DNA from 4 places in the Alkaliphilus metalliredigens QYMF genome. Region 3 is predicted to be linked to each of the others. Evidence: riboswitches for the same ligand, from Rfam matches in the RefSeq annotation. Region 3 holds a riboswitch; each other region holds the start of a gene.

Region 1 (5,151 bases), 1.9 Mb from region 3:
AATATTTACAAAATCGGAGGCTAACAAATGCTTTTTTGTCTGTTAGTCTCCTCATTATTGCCTTTATTCCCAGTATATTTAGTGCTCGTTTCATATTATAGGCTAAAAAGGCAAAAGAAATCTCCGTTTTTGCTGATTGCATCCCTTTTGTCAGAAAATACGTCATGCCTAGCCCTCTTTTTATCGTTCCAAAGGGGTGCTCTACGATCATTTGTCTTTGCTTATAGAGTTCTTTGTTTTCTATCATCCTCTGGTCTACTCTATCTAAGATATCTTGATCTATTGGTCTTCTTACTCGTCTGCCTCTTTTATCTTTTGTACATTGATCTTTAAAATTACATTTACTACAGGCTTTGAAATTTTGATATACTATTTCTTTTGTATTTTCATTTATAGGTTTTTGTCTTCTACAATAAAGTTTTTCTCCTTTAGGACATATATAAATATTTTCCTCTTTATCATATTCAAATTTGTCTAAATAATATTATTCCTCTCCTGTAGTATTGGGAAATACTTGTTTTGAAACATAGGTTGTAATACCTTCTTTTTCGCATTTTTTTAAATCCTGTGCATTGTAATAACCTTTATCTGCTAGGGCTTTAAGTTTTTCTACTTCAAATATTTCCTTTGCACTTGTCTCTGTGATATGAACAGAACGATTACAACCCAAAGGCTCTGTAAACATAAAAGCATTTGCTGTACCATTTCTTTCGTATTCATAATCGTGTCGTTCAGGTTTCCCAGGTTCTAAGGGGAGAGGGGTACGAGTTTCCCTAATAAGTTGTATAGGCTGTTCATCCATACAAACTACAGGCTTATTACTATCATAGGGTCTCTGGTATAAATCAAGGACATCTTCCATAGCGCATACGAAGGCAGCATCTTGTTCAGGGGGTATCATCCAATACTTACTTTGGTGAGGCTTCAAGTCATTTTTTTTAGAATCCTGGAAACTGTTTGATGTGAAATAGAATCAACTATATTTAATTCAACAACTTTATTAGCGAGTAACCTCAATGTCCAGTGAGAATGATCAGCCAGTGGTGTGCTGCAGGCAAGAGCTATTATTTTAGCTTGATCTACACCATCAAATTTTCTAGGCAAAGTAGAAGGATCTCTCTTTTTTCGGTCAAGAGCACTATCAAGACCTTCTTCTACGAAGCGTTTTTTGACATTTGTTATCGTATTGCTATGGCAATTAAACGCTTCTGCAATTTGTCTATCAATCCAGTTTGGTCCGTCTGTATTGGCCTTGAGAAGAATGTTTGCATGTTTGATTTTATATGCCGGTGATTTACCTTTACTTATTATATCTGTTAGTTCTTGATGTTCTTCATTGGTCAGTTTTACGATATATTTCTTTTTCATGATGTTCCTCCATTTCTTTGGGATTAGTTTACACATATCTTCCCCAAAGAAGGAGGTTACTAAGCACTAGTAGATAAGTAGATTCTTTCAATTTTTTCCAATCAATGATGTCTAATAATTTTTCGAAAATAGTGATATAATTATCATTAACCAATAGTCAGTACCCCCTTGCAAATATGGTTAGTGTGTAATTATATTAAAGCAAAGGTTACTGACTATTTTCATGTCTAAATTTAAGTCAAATTATGAAAGTACTGGATACGAAGTATTGTCAATGGATTTAAAATCCATTAATTGAACACTAGTGACATACATCTATTGTTAAAAGAAGGAAAAGAACCATTAGAACAAATAATGAGACGTATAAGTGGAAGCTATGTATATTGGTATAACAAGAAGTATGAACGGGTAGGAACTTTATTTCAAGATCGATTTAAAAGTGAACCCGTAGAGACAGAATCATATTTTTTGACGGTTATAAGATACATTCATCAAAATCCTATAAAAGCAGGAATTATAAGAAATATAAAAGACTATAGATGGAGTAGTTATAGGGAATATTCAGTAACCCCCAAAATAATAGATAAGGAATATGTACTTAAAATATTTGCTAAAGACAATGATATAGCTATTGAATTATTTATTAAATTTAACAAAAAGAATAATAATGATGAGTGCTTAGAAATCAAGGAAAAAAAGAAGAATATATCAGATGATGAATTAAGGCAGATAATAAAAAATCAATTTAAGGTAGAAGCATGGACGTTACAAAATGAATCAAAAGAAAAGAAGGAAATTAATTTTATTGTTGACAAAACATTTTATACACTATATAATCATATCTAATATAAAAACTAAATATAACTTATCAAGAGAAACTGAGGGACTGGCCCGATGATGTTTCAGCAACCACACATATGTGACGGTGCTAAATCCAGCAGAACATAGTTCTGGGAGATGAGAATGGATAATGAAACCCTTCTTGGGTTATTTTTATGCAGATAAACCTTTTCTCTCTTTGAGAAGAGGTTTTTTTATTTGGTAAAAAGTATGTGCTATTTCTATGGTAAAGAAAGGAGGCTGAAAATTGATTATATTACATGAACTAACCAAAACCTATGGAAGTAACAAAGAAGCTGTTAAGGCATTAAAAAAGGTTAGCTTGAAAATACAAAGAGGAGATATATTTGGAATAATTGGATATAGTGGGGCTGGTAAAAGCACCTTGATAAGATGCATTAATCTTTTAGAAAAAATGGATTCTGGGAAAGTCACAATAAATGGCATAGAATTAACAGAACTATCGCCAAAGGAATTAAGGAAACAAAGAGAAAAAATAGGAATGATTTTCCAACACTTTAACTTAATGAAGAGGAGGACTGTGTATGATAATATAGCTTACCCCTTAAAGGGTAAAGGTTTAACAAAGGTTGAAATAAATGAAAAAGTGGTAAAACTTTTAGAATTGGTTGGAATTAAAGATAAGATTTATTCTTATCCCTCTCAGCTAAGTGGAGGTCAGAAACAGAGGGTGGGCATAGCAAGGGCCCTTGCCAATGATCCAGAGGTATTATTATGTGATGAGGCAACCTCAGCCCTAGATCCTCAGAATACAAGGTCAATTTTAAACCTGTTGAAAGAGATTAATCAAAAGCTCAATTTAACGGTGGTAATTATTACCCATCAAATGGAGGTTATAAAGGAAGTTTGCAATAGGGTGGCCGTGATGGATGCTGGGGAGGTAGTAGAGGAGGGAAGCATCATAGATGTCTTTTCTAATCCAGCAACAGATATTACCAGGGAATTTATTGCTAAGACCATGGGTTATGAAGGCCTAGATGAGTTGATAAATCAGAATTTCCTCAGGGATCCAGGTCAATATGAATTAACTGTAAAAGTTACCTTTGTTGGTCAGGTAACGGGGCAACCTTTTATTTCTAGAATATCTAGAGAGTATGGGATTATGGTAAACATACTTTTTGGAAGCATAGAAAGCCTACAGGGGATCCCCTTTGGAAGTCTTGTGGTCAGTCTTACGGGTAATGAAGGAAAGATTCAAGAAGCAATTGCACTTCTTGAAAGCAATAAAATACGAGTGGAGGTATTAAGAGAGTATGGAGCTAGTAAATCAAATGCTACCCAATGTAGTTGAATTGTTTCCTGAGTTAGTTAAAGCATTTATGGATACCTTGATTATGGTTTTTATATCTGGATTAATTGCCTCCATAATCGGAATTCCTTTAGGTGTAATCTTAGTTATTACAAGAAAAGGGAATCTGGTGGAAAATAAATTGATAAATTTTATATTGGGAAAGGTAGTGAATATATTTAGATCTTTACCTTTTGTAATTTTGTTAACGGCCATTATACCTATTACAAGATTTTTAGCTGGCACAACAATAGGTCTTAGGGGTGCAATAATACCTCTAATATTTGCCTCCGCTCCCTTTGTGGCACGGCAGGTGGAGTCAGCACTGTTAGATATAGATCCAGGAGTTATTGAAGCAGCACAGGCCATGGGATCTAGCCCCTTTGAAATAATCTATAGGGTATTACTTGTGGAGGGCTTACCTGGAATCATATATGCTTTAACCATAACCGTCGTTAGCTTAATCGGTTTTTCTGCCATAGCTGGAACGGTGGGAGGTGGAGGTCTTGGGGATTTCGCTATACGATACGGTTATCAATATTATAGAACTGACATCATGATTGTAAGCACAATAATTTTGCTGCTGATCGTAAATGTTGTTCAAAGTACAGGGGAATATTTTCAAAAGAAATTAAGTCACTAAATTAAACAACAAGCAAAATAAACACAAAAAATGACTGAAGGAGAGAAAAAAATGAAAAAAATCATACTAATATCTATAACTATTGTTTTATTGGCATTAATTGTAACGGGCTGTGGAGCTAAAACCGCTGCTGGTAATGAAGATACATTAAAGATTGGTGTAACAGGTGGGCCCCATGAAGAAATTGCTAAAAAGGTTAAAGAATTGGCTGAGGATAAGGGCTTAAATATAGAATTAGTTGTTTTCAATGAGTATATTCAACCCAATATACAGCTATTTGATAAGGAATTGGATGCTAATATTTTTCAGCATGAACCATACTTAATTAAATTTAATACAGATAGAAGCATGGATCTTATTACCATCGCACCAACAGTAAACTTTCCAATGGGTATCTATTCTGATAAAATCGCTTCACCTAGTGAACTAGTTGAAGGCCAACAGGTAGCAGTTCCCAATGATTCGACAAATCAAGCTAGGGCATTGATCCTATTGGAGACAGCCGGAGTTATTAAACTCAGGGAAGGTGCAGGTACTGCGGTAACAGTTAGGGATATAGTAGAAAATCCTAAAAACATTAAAATAGTTGAGCTGGAGGCACCAATGCTTATTAGAGCTCTACCGGATGTGGCAGTGGCTGTAATTAATACTAATTTTATCATTGAGGCAGGGATGAATCCTGTAGAGGATTCAATATTTATTGAAGATAAGAATTCTCCCTGGGTAAACCATATTGTTACTAGACCAGAGCTTGAGGAGGATGTAAGAATTAAAAAGCTTGTTGAAATATATCATTCCAGTGAGATTAGACAATTTATAGAGGAAAGCTTTGGTGGAGCTGTTGTGTCGGCATTCTAGGAGGGATTTTATTGAAAAACTATAGCTTTAAATATGGGAGAGGTGAGCTTCTCTGTAAAATTAATGAAAAGTTAATATTAAATACACTTTTACCAAGGGTAGCCGCCCCAATAATAGATGTTAAGGAGGCAGT
Region 2 (5,151 bases), 2.5 Mb from region 3:
GAGGTGTTGGGCTCAAATGATGAAATATTAGAAGCCTTTAAGAGTGGATCCGTTGCAATGGTAATTAATACACCAACAAAAGGGAAGAAGATAGAGAGACAGGGTTTTCAAATCAGAAGACAATCCATTGATTATAGCATTTCTTGTTTTACATCATTAGATACTGCCTATCAATTTTTAGATGTCATTAAATTTGCAAAAACATACACATATCAAGTCATCAAGCTTTTTGAACCCCAAGCTATTGACAAGATTTCTCCTAAATTAAGTAATATTGTATAATAAGGTCTCCACAAAAAACGAGCAAGTGACTCAATTGAGTCACTTGCTCGTTTTTATGCGCAAGTGAAAAATAAAGATAGGATTCAAATAACTATATGGTTAAACAGCTCTATTGAGGTTTACTAATAAATACCTGTGTAAACAGTAAACCATATCGATCACTAGGAACGATACCGATGCCCAGGTGGGTAAAATCTGGACTTAGAATGTTTCTTCTATGTCCTGCAGAATTCATCAATGAAGTATGAGCCTGTTCCACTGAAGCGTTACCAGCTAGGTTTTCACCTGCATGTAAGTATTTCACACCAAAGCTTTCCAGCATATCAAAGGGACTGCCATAGGTAGGAGAGTTATGACTGAAATAGTTTTGATCTTCCATGTCCTGAGATTTAATTCGAGCTACTCTGGTTATTTCTAAGTCAACTCTTAAGGTAGAAAGACCATTTCGTTCTCTCTCACTATTAACAAGGTCGAACATTTGTTGTTCTTCCGCAGATAGAGCTCGAATTCCAGTGGTTTGGGGCTCCGGGTCTACCTGCTGTCCTGTTTGCGGTTGTTGTCTTTCATTTGGTGGTAGCGTAGGTTTCTCTTCCAGTCTTGGGGCTTCTTCAGGAGCCTCTTCTCCAGGCTGTGTCGCATCCTCATCAACCTGTCTCTGGGGAAGTTCTTCCTGCTGTTGATACATTGGTTGCTGTGTTTCATTGGGGGTAGTGGGGTGGTCCTCACGACGATCAGCACCTTCCCTTACTATAGGCATTGCATCAGCAGTTTCAATTCCACCCACTTGATTATTATCTAGTTGGACAATATACCAGTCCTGTGATTGATTTAGAACCCTAATCTCACTATCTTTTTCTAAAGTAGCAAGACTATCGAAGTCTCTTCCTAGTCCTGATTTAACATCTGCTGAATCAGCCGTCACTCGAGCAAATTCAACATCAGCTATATGAAAAATAGCGGAAAGGTTAGTCTCTCTAGGCTGATTATCTTGGGCTAAATGGTCCTGAGGTCCTCCGCAGGCAGTGGTAAGTAGAAGGGAAAAAGTTAATAAAAGCAAAGCTTTATTTCGCATATCATACCTCCGTTAATCAAATTTTATCTAAATGAGTCTCTTATATTATTTGCAAAAATAATGGTTATATGTCTTTAAATTAAATAAAGAATTTATTGAATATTTTAACTAAAGGGTATTTACAAGTTAATTCTTTTGTGATATCATAACTATAATTTAATAGAAACTTATCAAGAATTAGGGGAGAGAGTTGACTTGATGATCCTATACCAACCTACTAGAAAAAGTAAGGTGGTCCTGTTAACACACGATAAGGGGGTATAGTAAACCAATAATACGGTGAATATAATCTTCTTAACGATATGTTAAGAAGATTTTTCTATTTTGAAGAAATTGCATATTAAAAGTTTGAGTTGCTGTGGTAGCATCAGACGAATTGTATCTGGATTTACAAAAAAGTAAAAGCGAAATTGAATATCTTATCTAGAGAGGTGGAGGGACTGGCCCGATGAAACCCAGCAACAGCTAGCTTGAGGCATTAATCAAGCTTGAAATGTGCTAATTCCTGCAGCCCTTGGCTGAAAGATAAGGAGAGTATTTTCATCAATACCATTAAGGTATTTTGAAAAAGCCGCTTCTTATTAATTTAAGAGAAGTGGCTTTTCCTATAAGCACTTGAATCTTTAAGTGGGCCATGAGTCGATGCGAGAGCACCAGACGAATTTTTAACAAAACAAAACAAGGAGGAATTATAATGACAAAAAAATTATCTTTCGAAACATTACAAGTTCATGGGGGGCAAGTGGTTGATGGTACCACTAAATCTAGGGCAGTCCCAATTTATCAAACCACATCCTACGTGTTTGATGATGCACAGGATGCAGCAGATCTTTTTGCACTCAAGAAGGAAGGGAATATTTATACAAGGATAGGAAACCCAACAACAGATGTATTAGAAAAAAGAATCGCGGCATTAGAGGGTGGGGTAGCGGCTGTGGCTACGGCCTCAGGAATGAGTGCCATTACCTATGCTATCTTGAATGTCGCTAAGCCAGGAGATGAAATTGTGGCGGCGGCCACACTTTATGGAGGCACCTACACACTATTTTCAAATACATTTAAAAGGTTAAATATTAAAGTGGTCTTAGTGGATCCAGATGATTTTGAAGCAGTGGATCAAGCCATTAATGAAAATACCAAGGCTGTGTTCATTGAAACCATTGGAAATCCAGAAATTAATGTCATTGATATTGAAAAGATAGCTGAAATAGCCCATGACCATGGCATCCCATTAATCGTAGATAACACCTTTGCTTCACCGTATTTATGCAGGCCCATTGAGTTCGGAGCGGACATTGTGGTTCACTCCACAACTAAGTTTATCGGGGGACATGGAACTTCAATTGGAGGGGTTGTGGTAGATTCAGGAAAATTTCCTTGGAATAATGGAAAATTTGAAGAGTTAGTTGAACCGGATGAAAGCTACCATGGATTATCCTACTGGGATACATTTGGTGGCGCTGCATATATTGCTAGACTACGCACTATCTTATTAAGAGATATTGGGGCGGCCATCTCTCCTTTTAATTCATTTTTATTGATTTTAGGGTTAGAGACTTTATCACTACGAGTAGAAAGACATGTGTCAAATGCATTGGAAGTGGCAACCTACCTTGAGAAACACCCCCAGGTGGCATGGGTCAATTATCCAGGGCTTCAATCCAATAAATACTATGAACTTGGGCAAAAATATTTACCATTAGGATCTGGCTCAATTTTCACATTTGGTCTAAAGAGTGGCTATGAAGGTGGAAAAAAGTTAATCAATGAGCTTACTATTTTCTCTAATGTAGCCAATGTTGGAGATGCAAAATCACTGGTAATTCATCCAGCCTCCACCACTCATCAACAATTAAGCCAAGAGCAGCAACTATCAGCGGGAGTATTACCTGAACTTGTGAGAATCTCTGTAGGAATTGAAAATGTAGCAGATCTAATTGCAGATATTGAAGACGTGTTAGGAAAATTGTAAGGGGGGAAATCTTATGAAAATAACTAAATTATTTAATGATAAAAGACCAGTCATCTCTTTTGAAATTTTTCCACCTAAGAAAGAGCTTCCTATTAGTAGCATCTATGGAGCCTTAGACGGACTGGCTGATTTAAATCCAGACTTTATCAGTGTAACCTATGGTGCTGGAGGGACAGGTAGTAATAAGACAATAGAAATTGCATCAATAATCAAAAACAAATATGAAATCGAAGCATTAGCTCACTTAACTTGTATTACTTCTAACAAGGAAGTCATTCAACAGAATATTAAAGCCCTTCAAGAGAACAACCTAGAGAATGTGTTAGCTCTCCGAGGGGATGTTCCTTCGGATTTTATCCGACGAGAAGAAAATCAATATCAATATGGGGTGGACTTAATCAAGGAATTAAAGGGATATGGAGACTTTGATATAGGAGCTGCTGTATATCCAGAAGGACACATTGAATGTGACGATGTTGAAAAAGACCTGCAATACTTGAAGGAAAAGGAAGCGGCAGGGGCGAATTTCTTAGTAAGCCAATTGTTTTTTGATAATGAGATATTTTATGGATTTCTAGAAAAACTAAAGGCATATAAAATAGAAAGCAAAGTATTAGCTGGGGTAATGCCCATTTTAAGTAAAAAACAAGTGGAAAAGATGATATTTATGTGTGGGGCATCCCTTCCAGCTAAAGTGATTCGATTGGTATCAAAATATGAGCATCAGCCAGAGCTATTACGACAGGCAGGAATCGAGTATGCCGCTGAGCAGGTAGCGGATTTGATTGCAAATGAAGTAGATGGAATTCATATTTATACAATGAATCAACCAGACATAGCAAAGGGAATTTTGAAAAGACAGAAAAAAACTGTAACAGGTCATATTGACAAGTTTTAATTCACTTATAAGGAGTCATAAAAATGGAAATGAGCAGATCTGAAGTCTTACGCTATCTAGGACATAAGCAACAAAAGATAGATGCAGGGTTAAATCAATTAATTGATAGCTGTATGAAGGAAATGACTGAGATTGCTAAACCCCGTTATGTGTATGAGTTCTTTGAGATAACAGAGGTGCAAGAGGCGGCCATTGTATTGAATGAGTCCCTTACATTAAAGGGAAAGTCTATTACGAACCATCTGAAGGATTGTTCTAAATGTGTGCTTTTAGCAGGGACCCTAGGAATCAATGTAGATCGACAAATCAAACAATATCAGTTGGTGGATATGACCCGAGCCCTTGTGTTAGATGCCTGTGCAACAGCTGCAATTGAGGTTTTATGTGATGAAGCAGAAGAAGAAATTAAGAAACTTAATTTAGTTAAGGGATATCATACGACTTTTCGGTTTAGTCCAGGATATGGAGATCTACCTATTGAACTACAACCTGAGGTATTAAATCAGTTAAATGCCTTTGCAAAAATAGGGCTCACCAGCACTGAACAGTGTATTTTAGTGCCAAGGAAGTCAGTGACTGCTTGCATCGGGCTAGGAACACAGCTTGAAAATAATAAGAAGAAGAGCTGTAGAGACTGTGATGCTTATGAACATTGTGGCTCTAGACGGGAGGAGGATCCTTGTGAATTTTCTAAGGGATTGTAAAGAAGGCATGTTGATTTTTGATGGCGCCATGGGAACAATGCTTCAAAAATCAGGTCTCAAGGTAGGTGCCTTGCCAGAGATTTATAATATAGAACATCCAGAGCTTATTCAACAAATCCATGAAAGATTTGTGAGAGCAGGAGCTCAAGTTGTAACGACCAATACATTTCAAGCCAATGAATTAAAGCTCAAGGACAGCATTTATTCTCTTGAAGAAATCATA
Region 3 (5,151 bases):
ATTTAGCAACGGCAATTGATAGCCTATCTAATAATATTAAAAATAATTAAAGCTGTTATTATATAAAAAGAGGCAGGGGATGATTGAACACCCACTACCTCTTTTATTTAAGCACTTGAAATTTTTAATACAGAATAGTTAAAGATTTTAGTTCTTTTCTATAATTCCCACTCCAACTGATTAGGTATAGGTGAATCTTAATATAATTAACAATTCCTAAGATATTCGAGGGTTTGAGTTAGAGTAAACAAAGTAAAGGTTAAAAAGCGGGCACAATAGCACCTTTATACTCACTCTGGATAAAATCTCTAACAGCAGAGCTGGTGAGTACTTCAACCAATTTCTGGATTTTTTCTTCTGATTCATTTCCAGGAACAATAGTTACAATATTGGCGTAGGGTGAATTTGAATCCTCCAAAAGCAAGGAATCATTTACAGGATTTAAGGATGCTTCTAAGGCATAGTTAGTGTTAATAATAGCAGCATCAACATCATCTAAAGAACGAGGGATTTGTGGCGCTTCAAGGGCAATGAATTTAAAGTTTTTAGGGTTTTCACTAATGTCATGTTCTGTAGCTAATAAATCTGTGTCATCATCTAATTGAATGACTCCATAATTAGCTAACAATAAAAGTGCTCTCCCGCCATTGGTTGGATCATTAGGAATTGCAATGGTAGCGCCATCTTGCAATGCTTCTAGGGAATCTACTTTTTTAGAATATAATCCTAAAGGTTCCACATGGGTTTTTGCAACATCCTTTAGTTGAATATTGTTATTCTCAGCAAATGTCTCCATATAAGGAACATGCTGAAAAAAGTTGGCGTCAATTTCGCCATCGTGTAAAGCTAAATTAGGTGTTGTGTAGTCTGTAAACTCAACAATTTCTAAGTCGACGCCCATATCTAATAGAATAGGCTTAATAAAATTTAAAATTTCAGAATGGGGGACAGGTGTGGCACCAACCCTTAACTTGACAGTCTCAGGAGCCTCATCTGTTGAGACAACCTCATCCTTTGCCTTTGTGGTGCATCCAACAATCAACGTAATAAGTAATAGACCAATAATTGATAAAAATAAACGTTTTTTCATTTCACTACCTCCTAGATAAATTTTTGGAATAATAATTTCCTGTAATTTGTACAATTTGAACTAGTAAAATAAGCAGAACCACTGTCCAGATCATTACTTCTTTATTATAACGATGAAAACCATAACGAATGGCTAAATCACCTAATCCCCCCCCTCCAACAGCACCTGCCATGGCAGAATAACCGATGACGTTCACAATCGTAATTGTAATTCCTAAAACAATAGAAGGCATGCTCTCGGGGATGAGTACTTTATAAATGATTTGGAATGTACTGGCTCCCATTGCTTGAGAAGCTTCAATCACTCCTTTATCAACCTCCAACAAAGCATTTTCAATAACCCTTGAAAAAAATGGAATGGTTGCGATAGTTAAGGGAACAACGGTAGCAGTGGTACCAATGGAAGTTCCGATTAACAAACGTGTAAAGGGAATCAGGGCAATCATTAAAATAATATAGGGAAAGGAGCGTCCCATGTTAACAATATAGGATAAAACTTGATGAATCCCAATATTCTCCATAATATGTCCTCTCCTTGTGACAACAAGTAAAATGCCTAAAGGTGTACCAACTAAAACGGCAAATAATGTTGACAGGGAAACCATATATAAAGTTTGATGGATTGCAGGAATGAGTAGCATGATTAATCTTTCCATTATAAATTCCCCACCTTTACATTGCTAAAAAAGTCTAAAGGGATTGATTGATCCCTTTGTGAAGAACGACTCCCAAGTAATAAGTTTGTGTACGGATGCCTTGGGTCATTAAAAACTTTTGTGACAAGTCCTGTTTCAACAATCTCGCCATCCTTTAGAACAGCCACACGATGACATACCTGTTTGATGACCTCCATTTCATGTGTAATCAATACAATGGTAATGTTTAGCTTTTCGTTGATTTCCTGCAGGAGATTTAGAATACTCCTACTTGTGATCGGATCTAGGGCAGAGGTGGCCTCATCACTTAATAATATCTTAGGATTAGTTGCTAGGGCCCTGGCGATGGCAACCCGTTGACGTTGACCACCACTTAGTTGTGATGGATAATGCTTGGCTTTATCTTCTAACCCCACTAAGCAAAGTAAGTGTCCCACCCTTTCCTTGATATCAGATTTTTTCATGCCTATGAGCTCAAGGGGGTAAGCAATATTTTGAAATACGTTGCGGCTACTGAGTAGATGATAATTTTGAAAAATCATACCAATGTTTTTACGTACATTTCTTAGTTGGGTAGAAGTAAGTTTCGTTAATTCAATGTGATCGATAGATACTTCTCCGACAGTTGGCCTTTCGAGTAGATTGATGCAGCGTATGAGGGTTGATTTACCTGCTCCACTCAAACCAACGATACCAAATATATCTCCCTTCTCAACGGTAAAATTAATATCCTTCAATGCTTGTACATTACCTTCTTTAGATTCGTAAAGCTTACTTAAGTTACTTAACTGAATCATTCAATCACCTCGCTAAAGTTTTAATTTCATAAAGCAAAAAGAGTAGAACCGTGTGCATAGTAGAACTTTTACTCATATAGCAAAAGAGTATTTTTGCAATAAAAAAGCCACTTTCGCATGAAAGAGGCACCATTAAAAAATAGAGTAATGTCCTCTCTCATCTTTCAACACATAAGTGTTGTTGGAATTAGCACCTTCGAATTGCAAAAACAATTCGTGGTTGCCGGGTTTCATCGGGCCAGTCCCTCCACCTCTCTTGATAAGAGTATAAATCGATATTCAATTTAAAAACAACTATAATATAATTTTCATAGTATGTCAACAAAAATAATAAAAAAGTTTAAAGTAATAAAATCAAAAGAGAAAAGGATTCCCTGGAATAAAGTAGAATAATTAAAGTAATCTATAAATTTGAGGTGAATAGTATGTCCCATCAATCTAGAATTAAGGATGAATTTGCCGACTCTTTGTTTGAGGCTATTTTAAAGCTTGAAACCATGGAAGAATGCTATCGTTTTTTTGAAGACATCTGCACAATTAAAGAAATACAGTCTATTTCTCAACGGCTTGCGGTGGCCAAGCTCTTAAATGCTGGTAAAACCTATAATCATATCGAAGAAAAAACAAAGGCCAGTACAGCAACCATAAGTAGAATCAACCGCTGTTTACATTATGGAGCAGATGGATACAAAATGATATTAGAAAAGTTAGCAGACGAAAAAAAGGAGTAAACTGGTTTTCTTCTTAGAACAAAGAAAAAGCAGGCAATAACACACAGAGGTGTGTTATTGCCTGCTTTTGTTGATGTATAAAATAGGGTTTTGAGGTTTCCTAGCAGTCTAAATGAAAGGCTGAATGAAGTGCATTAACAGCTTTTTTAGCATCTGATTCATCAACAAGACAGGAAATTGTTGAATGAGAATCGGAGCTTTGTAGAATCTGTATATCTTCTGAAGATAACGCACCCACAATGGTAGCCATGACACCAGGAATCCCTGTGATTCGATTACCAACAACGGTTACCTTGCTACAATGTGTTCGTATTTCATGTGAAAAATTCAACTTCTTAAGTTGAATTTGCACAATATTGATCTGCTCTGTACTAATTGTAAAGATTTTTTTGTCTAGAAAAAAGTTAATCATGTCAATGCTTACTTTAGACTCCGCCAAGGTGGACAATAACAAACTATCGTGGGCCAGGTTATTTTCCATGTGAACTGAGACCTGTGAAATGCCATCCTTATGTGTGATGGCTGTTAAAAGATTTTTCTTTGGTTGGGAACAGTACAAAGATTCTTTGTCACCTGTGAAGGAGTGAATTCTAGTCCCTGGATGCTCCGACATGGTATTTCGAATATTCACTGGAATATTCTTTTTTTGAGCAATTTCTACGGCCCGAGGATGAATGACCTTGGCACCCTTTTCAGCCATTTGAAATACCTCATTGTAGTTCACTTGGTCTAGAATTCTAGCTCTTGGAACGACATTTGGGTCAGCTGTCATAATGCCATCGACATCTGTATAAATCTCTACATACTCTGCATTTAAGGCAACTGCCAATGCAGTGGCTGTTGTATCGCTACCGCCTCGACCTAGGGTAGTCACTTCACCCGAAGCTGTGGCCCCTTGAAATCCTGGAACAACAACAATATAATCCTTTTCTAAATAAGAAAGTGATCTCTTCTCATCAATAGCAATGATTTCAGCGTTACTAAAATGATCATCAGTCAAGATCCCTGCTTGGGCACCGGTTAAAACAATTACTTTTTCTCCTAATGCCTCTAATGCTGAGCCTAGAAGGGTGGCAGAAATAATTTCACCACATGACATCAGTAGATCTAATGTTTTAAGACTACAAAGCGGATTTTCTTCTAAAAGCAAGTTTCTTAAGGTATCAGTGGCATAGGCATCACCTTTACGACCTAAGGCTGACACGACTACCACGATGTTTTTCTGTTTTTGTTTTGTTTGCAAAATTTTATTAATTACTTGTGTTCTCCGCTCTTTAGTTGAAACGGAGGTACCCCCAAATTTCTGAACAACAATGTTCACAAAAATCACCCCATATTATTATGAAATTTCATTTCTAAATGAATCATACTATTAAAATATGCTTTCATCTTATTAAATGTTTATGGATTATGTCAATAAAAATTTAAATTTCAACATGCACAATAAGATTGTACCCTTCATAGGATAAAATCACACGAGAAAAGTGAAGTAAGCGGGTAGGGTTGATACAAAAGAAATACATTCATTAATAGAGAGGCACCTTTATGATCACTGACACATAATATGTAGTGAAACAATGAAAGTTAGAAGTAAACACTTTCATGAAGGAGGTGAAGTACATGTCAGAGGTAGCGAGCACAAACGTTTTAGGTGGTTTGTTTGGGAGAGACAGTAGTGTGTTGTTTTTCTTCCTACTACTGGTGGTGATCTTCTGTAGCTGTGGTATATTTAAGGGCGCAGGTGACAGCTTGTTATTCTTCTTCCTATTATTAGCAGTATTATTTGGAGGAAGACAATTATCATTTTGTTAGTTAAAGGGTAGGGTATCCTACCCTTTTTCATGTCACCAAATAAAAGTGAAAGTCATACTATAGATA
Region 4 (5,151 bases), 210 kb from region 3:
ATACTTCTAACGGTCCAGTGGGTGACAGTTGGGGTGCAAGTAAATGCAGCAAACCCTAGTCATGAACAAATTAAAGAAATCATTGAAGAGGTGGCCCTGGAAAAAAATATCCCGGCTGTGATATTAAAGGCAATTGCAGACAAGGAAAGTAAATTCCGACAATTTACTGATAGCGGGGCGCCCTTTGTAAGTAATGGAAATACAGGGATTATGCAGGTGAATCGAGTTCACCACGGAACCTATGATGTCCAGCGATTAAGGGAAGATCTGCGTTACAACATAGAAGCTGGGGCAGATATATTACAAAGTAAATGGGATTGGAGTGTTGTCCCTACAATTGGAGATGGGGATCCTAATATTGTTGAAAACTGGTATTTCGCATTGTGGGCATATAATTCGTGGGATGGCAGAAATAACCCAAATATACATGGTAGTGGCGTATATCAAGAGGAGCTATTACAGCTGGTAAGGGAAAAGTACAATCAACCCGTTACTTCTATTGATTGGAGTTTGATTCCTAGAAGTGGCACACCATCAGGAGGAACACAAGTTGCAACCCCTGAAAAACATCACTATGCTGTGGCAGAAGAGAAGAAGGAAGAAAAGATTTTTGTGGTCACACGCTCTGGTGGAAATCGCTCCATCTTTAGAGATGTAGCGGATCATCAACAAGAAATGTACATAGAGTCAATTGTAAAAGAAGAAATTATGTCCGGTGTGGGACAAGAACTTTTTAAGCCCGATGATCTCATTACCCGTGAACAAGTAGCTAAAGTCATTGTAGATGCATTGGACTTAGAAGTGGTGGATGAAACAATGGCGGTATCTAAAATAGTTGACTGGCATGAAGTATCTGGATGGGCTCGAGACTTTATGTCAATAGTTTATCAACTGGAAATTATGACTGGATATGAGGATGGCACATTGAGGCCAAGTGATTTCGTCACCCGAGAACAAGCGGCAGTGATTTTAGCAAGTGGATTAAATACAAATACGATGATCATGACAGCTGAGCCCTATGAGGATCAAGAAAAAATCAGCCCTTGGGCCATAGACAGCATCAATGAATTAAAAACATTGGGAATATTGCAAAGAGATAACAGGCTACGACCTAAGGATTATATCACCCGGGCTGAGTTTAGTAAGTGGATTTATTATCTCCTGCGATATGACAGTGATGCATTAAGACTTCAGTAATTTGTTGCGCTAAATCCATGATTAAGCTGAGTCGGATATGGTGAATGGTTGAATTGATTTTCTCATCGTTTGGAGCAACAATTCCGATTAGTGAAAGATCACCAACAGAAGGTAGGGCTTTACCCACACCCTTGCCTGGAGCAATGGGACCTGGGCGGAGCGTTATGAATCCCACCTGTTCACTGTCACCAAGGCTTGCGTCGATGGCTAGAATAAAAGCATTTGGATGTTTCTGTTTGAGCATCGTAATTGTGTTTTTGAGGTTCAAAGCATGAATAGGCTGACCCAGAGTGCCATAAATGAGATGTGGAAAGTGCTTCTGTAATAGAAGACTACCCACTAAAGGACCTAGGGCATCGCCGATACAGCGATCGGTACCGATACAAAGGACAATAAATTCATCAGGGAGATTCAGGGATAAATAGCGGACAAACTGAGGAATCATCTGTGGATTTTTATAATGATAGCTAACCAAAAGAAACACCCCCTATATATGTTATATATATAGGGGGTGTTTGCAATTTATGACTAAAGGAGGGGGAATAGCTTATTCATTATTCAATAGATAATATTCTACAATCAATTCATCAAGCTCTTGACTCAAATCCACAATGTCATAGGTGGCCCTACCTTCATCTAATGAGCGACTAAGTTGTTCTTTAAGTTCTTCGATGCGATCTTTTAAATTATTAATATGATTCACCTAGTATCACTCCATTCTTATGGTTAAGAGCACCTACGGTGGACTTGGAACCCGCATACCAATATTTTACTGGAATGGTACGCTTGTCCATATTATACCACTAAATAAAGGGATTAAACATTACGTGGAGATTACCATAATATTAAATAAGTATTACAGAAACTTAAAGTAGATGCCTAGGGAAAAACAGTGGTAAATTAAATAGAAAACAGAACATAAAAAAACAAAATATAGGACTAGGACAAGTCTCTCAATGATAAAATATAATGGAGAGATTGAGGTGAAAAAATGGAGAGTGCTTTTCAGTGGATGACAAAGGAGTTGATGGTTCTTTTTATTGCGGCTCTGCCAATTATGGAGCTAAGGGGAGCGATTCCCATAGGGGTTTCCATGGGAATACATCCATTACACGCCACAATTTTAGGGGTTGTGGGGAGTTTACTACCAGTGCCTTTTTTATTATTATTCCTAGAGCCGGTTTTTGAAAAACTAAAAAAGTCCAAGTTTTTTTTCAAGTTTATTCAACGTACTGTGAAAAAAACCAGGAAGAGCAGTGAAAGAATTCGAAAATATAGTACATTAGGACTGGTACTGTTTGTGGCAATACCCTTGCCTACCACTGGGGTATGGAGTGGGTGCTTGGCGGCAAAACTATTGGCGGTTCCATTTAAGTATGCCATGCCTGCCATCGCAGTAGGAGCCTCCATTGCTGGTACGATTATGTTTATTCTGAGTTATATTGCAATAAAAATCTAATCCAGTCTTCAAGTGAAGTTTCATATATGTAAAAAAAATGTTGACATATATAAAACCCAATGGTATTATGTTTTCAGTGAGAAATTAAATAGAAATCTTGATGCCTTATCAAGAGTGATGGAGGGGAAGGGCCCGATGAAATCCGGCAACCATAGAGTGTATGGTGCTAAGTCCCTCAGAATTTTGGTTCTGAAAGATGAGGAAATATTGAAAGACAACCCTCTTCTGATGAGCCCATCATATTAAGAGGGTTTTAATTTTTTATATAGTTTCAGTTGAGTCGGGTATATTAATAGGGACTTGCGAAAGCCTAAGGACAGGGTATATGAATAGGCTACATAGACAACAAAGAAACAAAGAAATAGAGGAGGCTTATAAATGGGAAAAAGATTATTTACTTCAGAGTCTGTTACAGAGGGACATCCAGATAAGATCTGCGATCAAATTTCAGATGCTGTATTAGATGCGATTTTCGAGAAGGATCCAAAGGCAAGAGTTGCTTGTGAAACAAGTGTGTCCACAGGACTTGTATTAGTGGCAGGAGAAATTACAACTGATTGTTATGTGGACATCCCTAAGGTGGTTCGTAGAACCATTGCGGAAATTGGCTACACCCGTGCAAAGTTTGGATTTGACAGTGACACATGCGCTGTATTAACTGCCATCAATGAGCAGTCACCTGACATTGCCCAAGGTGTAAATGAAGCCTTAGAAAATAGAGCTGGAGAAGTGACCGATGGGCTAGAGTCCATCGGTGCTGGAGACCAAGGAATCATGTTTGGATTTGCCTGCAACGAAACACCTGAATTAATGCCCTTACCGATTTCATTAGCCCATAAGCTAGCAAAGCGCTTATCAGATGTCAGAAAGAACGGGACCTTGGATTACTTAAGACCTGATGGAAAAACACAGGTAACTGTAGAATATGATGGAGATAAACCCAAAAGAGTGGACACCATTGTTATTTCTACACAGCATAGCCCTGAAGTAGATCACAAAACAATTGAGAGAGACTTAATCGAGTATGTCATCAACAACATTGTACCAGCGGAATTAATTGATGCAAAAACAAGATATTTAATTAATCCAACTGGACGATTTGTCGTGGGTGGACCCCAAGGAGATGCGGGCTTAACCGGTAGAAAAATTATTGTAGATACCTATGGTGGATATGCCCGTCATGGCGGAGGTGCTTTCTCGGGGAAAGATCCAACAAAGGTAGACAGATCAGCTGCCTATGCTGCTAGATATGTAGCGAAAAACATTGTTGCCGCAGGCCTAGCTGATAAATGTGAAATTGAGCTGGCCTATGCCATTGGAGTGGCGCAACCGGTATCTATTTTAGTTGAAACATTTGGAACAGGAAAAGTAGATGAAGACAAGATGATCGAACTTGTCCACAAATATTTTGACCTAAGACCAGCTGCCATCATTAGAGACTTAGACCTAAGAAGACCAATTTATCGCCAAATTGCAGCCTATGGACACTTTGGACGTACCGATGTAGATTTACCATGGGAAAGAACTGATAAGGCTGAAGCCTTGAGAGCAGAAGTACTTTAATTAAGACATACAAGTAAAAAGCTTATTTCCTTTAGTGATTCACAGAGGAAATAAGCTTTTTTTCGTGATTTAAACTTATTCCATAAGGAATGCCACTGAATCAGTAGGGGAATAAGCCCCGTTCTCTCTTCGCCAAAAACTCACTGCAGCGCTACAATAGAACTACCGGTAATACTTGAAGGTGCACCTTCCAAAAGGAAGGGTTAAAGTGAATCAAGATTTTGAAGCAAGGGTGTTGGAGGCAAAGGCAGGAAACAGACAGGCAAAGGAATGGATTGTTTTTAAATTAAATCCCTTAGTGATCTCACACAGTGGTAGATATGGAGGATGTAAAGGATATGATGAGGATGCCATTCAGGATGGTCGTATGAAGATACTAGAAGCAATAGAGACCTTCGATTTAGAAAAGGGTGTTCCGTTTTTGGGCTATGTTGCATTAGCTGTACAACACTTTTATCAAAACAGGAGAAGGAAACAGCGAATTCATCTATCCCTGGATTCGCCTATAGGAAATGGAGTTGAAGAAGAAAATGGGACTTGGATTGACCTGATTGTAGATGAGTCAGTAGAGATTGAAGAAGATCTCATTAGAAAAGAGACCCATCAATGGATACATGAAAATATGAGTTGTTTAAGCCAAGGTCAGCAACAGGTGGTGAGGGACTTTTATTTTAATAAACATTCTTTAAAAACAATTGCAGCCAAAAGAGGGGTACATCCCATTACTGTGGCAAAGACAAAGGGGCTGGCATTAAGGAAGTTAAGACGTCAGGCTACGTAAAAACTCATTTTCTCTTGATTTTGTCATTCTGAACACAGTGAAGAATCTTGAATTTTAAACCTTCAAGACCCATTCGCTACGCTCAGGGTGACAATTCTTACGCAGTCTGACGTCTCCTAGAGATGTAATTTCATGAAAAAAGCTAAGGTAA

The links. Region 3 has a riboswitch for S-adenosylmethionine ahead of AMET_RS04600 (methionine ABC transporter ATP-binding protein). Riboswitches for the same ligand answer to the same signal wherever they lie in the genome.
Region 1: another riboswitch for S-adenosylmethionine. It lies ahead of AMET_RS19120 (methionine ABC transporter ATP-binding protein); the one in region 3 lies ahead of AMET_RS04600 (methionine ABC transporter ATP-binding protein).
Region 2: another riboswitch for S-adenosylmethionine. It lies ahead of AMET_RS16585 (O-acetylhomoserine aminocarboxypropyltransferase/cysteine synthase family protein); the one in region 3 lies ahead of AMET_RS04600 (methionine ABC transporter ATP-binding protein).
Region 4: another riboswitch for S-adenosylmethionine. It lies ahead of metK (methionine adenosyltransferase); the one in region 3 lies ahead of AMET_RS04600 (methionine ABC transporter ATP-binding protein).

What each region holds. Positions count from the first base shown of each region.
Region 1 covers NC_009633.1:4,001,629-4,006,779, reverse strand. The annotation lists gene AMET_RS25200 (transposase) at 1-439, opposite strand, end outside; gene AMET_RS27420 (hypothetical protein) at 485-862, opposite strand; gene AMET_RS27415 (helix-turn-helix domain-containing protein) at 925-1,368, opposite strand; gene AMET_RS19125 (transposase) at 1,663-2,214, shown strand; SAM riboswitch class I at 2,231-2,332, shown strand; gene AMET_RS19120 (methionine ABC transporter ATP-binding protein) at 2,456-3,520, shown strand; gene AMET_RS19115 (methionine ABC transporter permease) at 3,483-4,160, shown strand; gene AMET_RS19110 (MetQ/NlpA family ABC transporter substrate-binding protein) at 4,212-5,018, shown strand; gene larAH10 (NPN-dependent 2-hydroxyacid racemase, LarAH10 family) at 5,030-5,151, shown strand, end outside.
Region 2 covers NC_009633.1:3,429,045-3,434,195, reverse strand. The annotation lists gene carB (carbamoyl-phosphate synthase large subunit) at 1-282, shown strand, start outside; gene AMET_RS16590 (CAP domain-containing protein) at 392-1,354, opposite strand; SAM-I-IV-variant riboswitch at 1,517-1,640, shown strand; SAM riboswitch class I at 1,771-1,886, shown strand; gene AMET_RS16585 (O-acetylhomoserine aminocarboxypropyltransferase/cysteine synthase family protein) at 2,049-3,326, shown strand; gene AMET_RS16580 (methylenetetrahydrofolate reductase) at 3,340-4,224, shown strand; gene AMET_RS16575 (vitamin B12 dependent-methionine synthase activation domain-containing protein) at 4,248-4,928, shown strand; gene AMET_RS16570 (homocysteine S-methyltransferase family protein) at 4,906-5,151, shown strand, end outside.
Region 3 covers NC_009633.1:966,142-971,292, forward strand. The annotation lists gene AMET_RS04585 (methyl-accepting chemotaxis protein) at 1-50, shown strand, start outside; gene AMET_RS04590 (MetQ/NlpA family ABC transporter substrate-binding protein) at 260-1,090, opposite strand; gene AMET_RS04595 (methionine ABC transporter permease) at 1,095-1,745, opposite strand; gene AMET_RS04600 (methionine ABC transporter ATP-binding protein) at 1,745-2,542, opposite strand; SAM riboswitch class I at 2,697-2,808, opposite strand; gene AMET_RS04605 (YerC/YecD family TrpR-related protein) at 2,968-3,273, shown strand; gene dapG (aspartate kinase) at 3,374-4,594, opposite strand; gene AMET_RS04615 (hypothetical protein) at 4,894-5,085, shown strand.
Region 4 covers NC_009633.1:760,905-766,055, forward strand. The annotation lists gene AMET_RS24100 (S-layer homology domain-containing protein) at 1-1,197, shown strand, start outside; gene yyaC (spore protease YyaC) at 1,139-1,672, opposite strand; gene AMET_RS24790 (aspartyl-phosphate phosphatase Spo0E family protein) at 1,745-1,900, opposite strand; gene AMET_RS03555 (COG2426 family protein) at 2,189-2,656, shown strand; SAM riboswitch class I at 2,759-2,859, shown strand; gene metK (methionine adenosyltransferase) at 3,035-4,219, shown strand; gene AMET_RS03565 (RNA polymerase sigma factor) at 4,428-5,000, shown strand.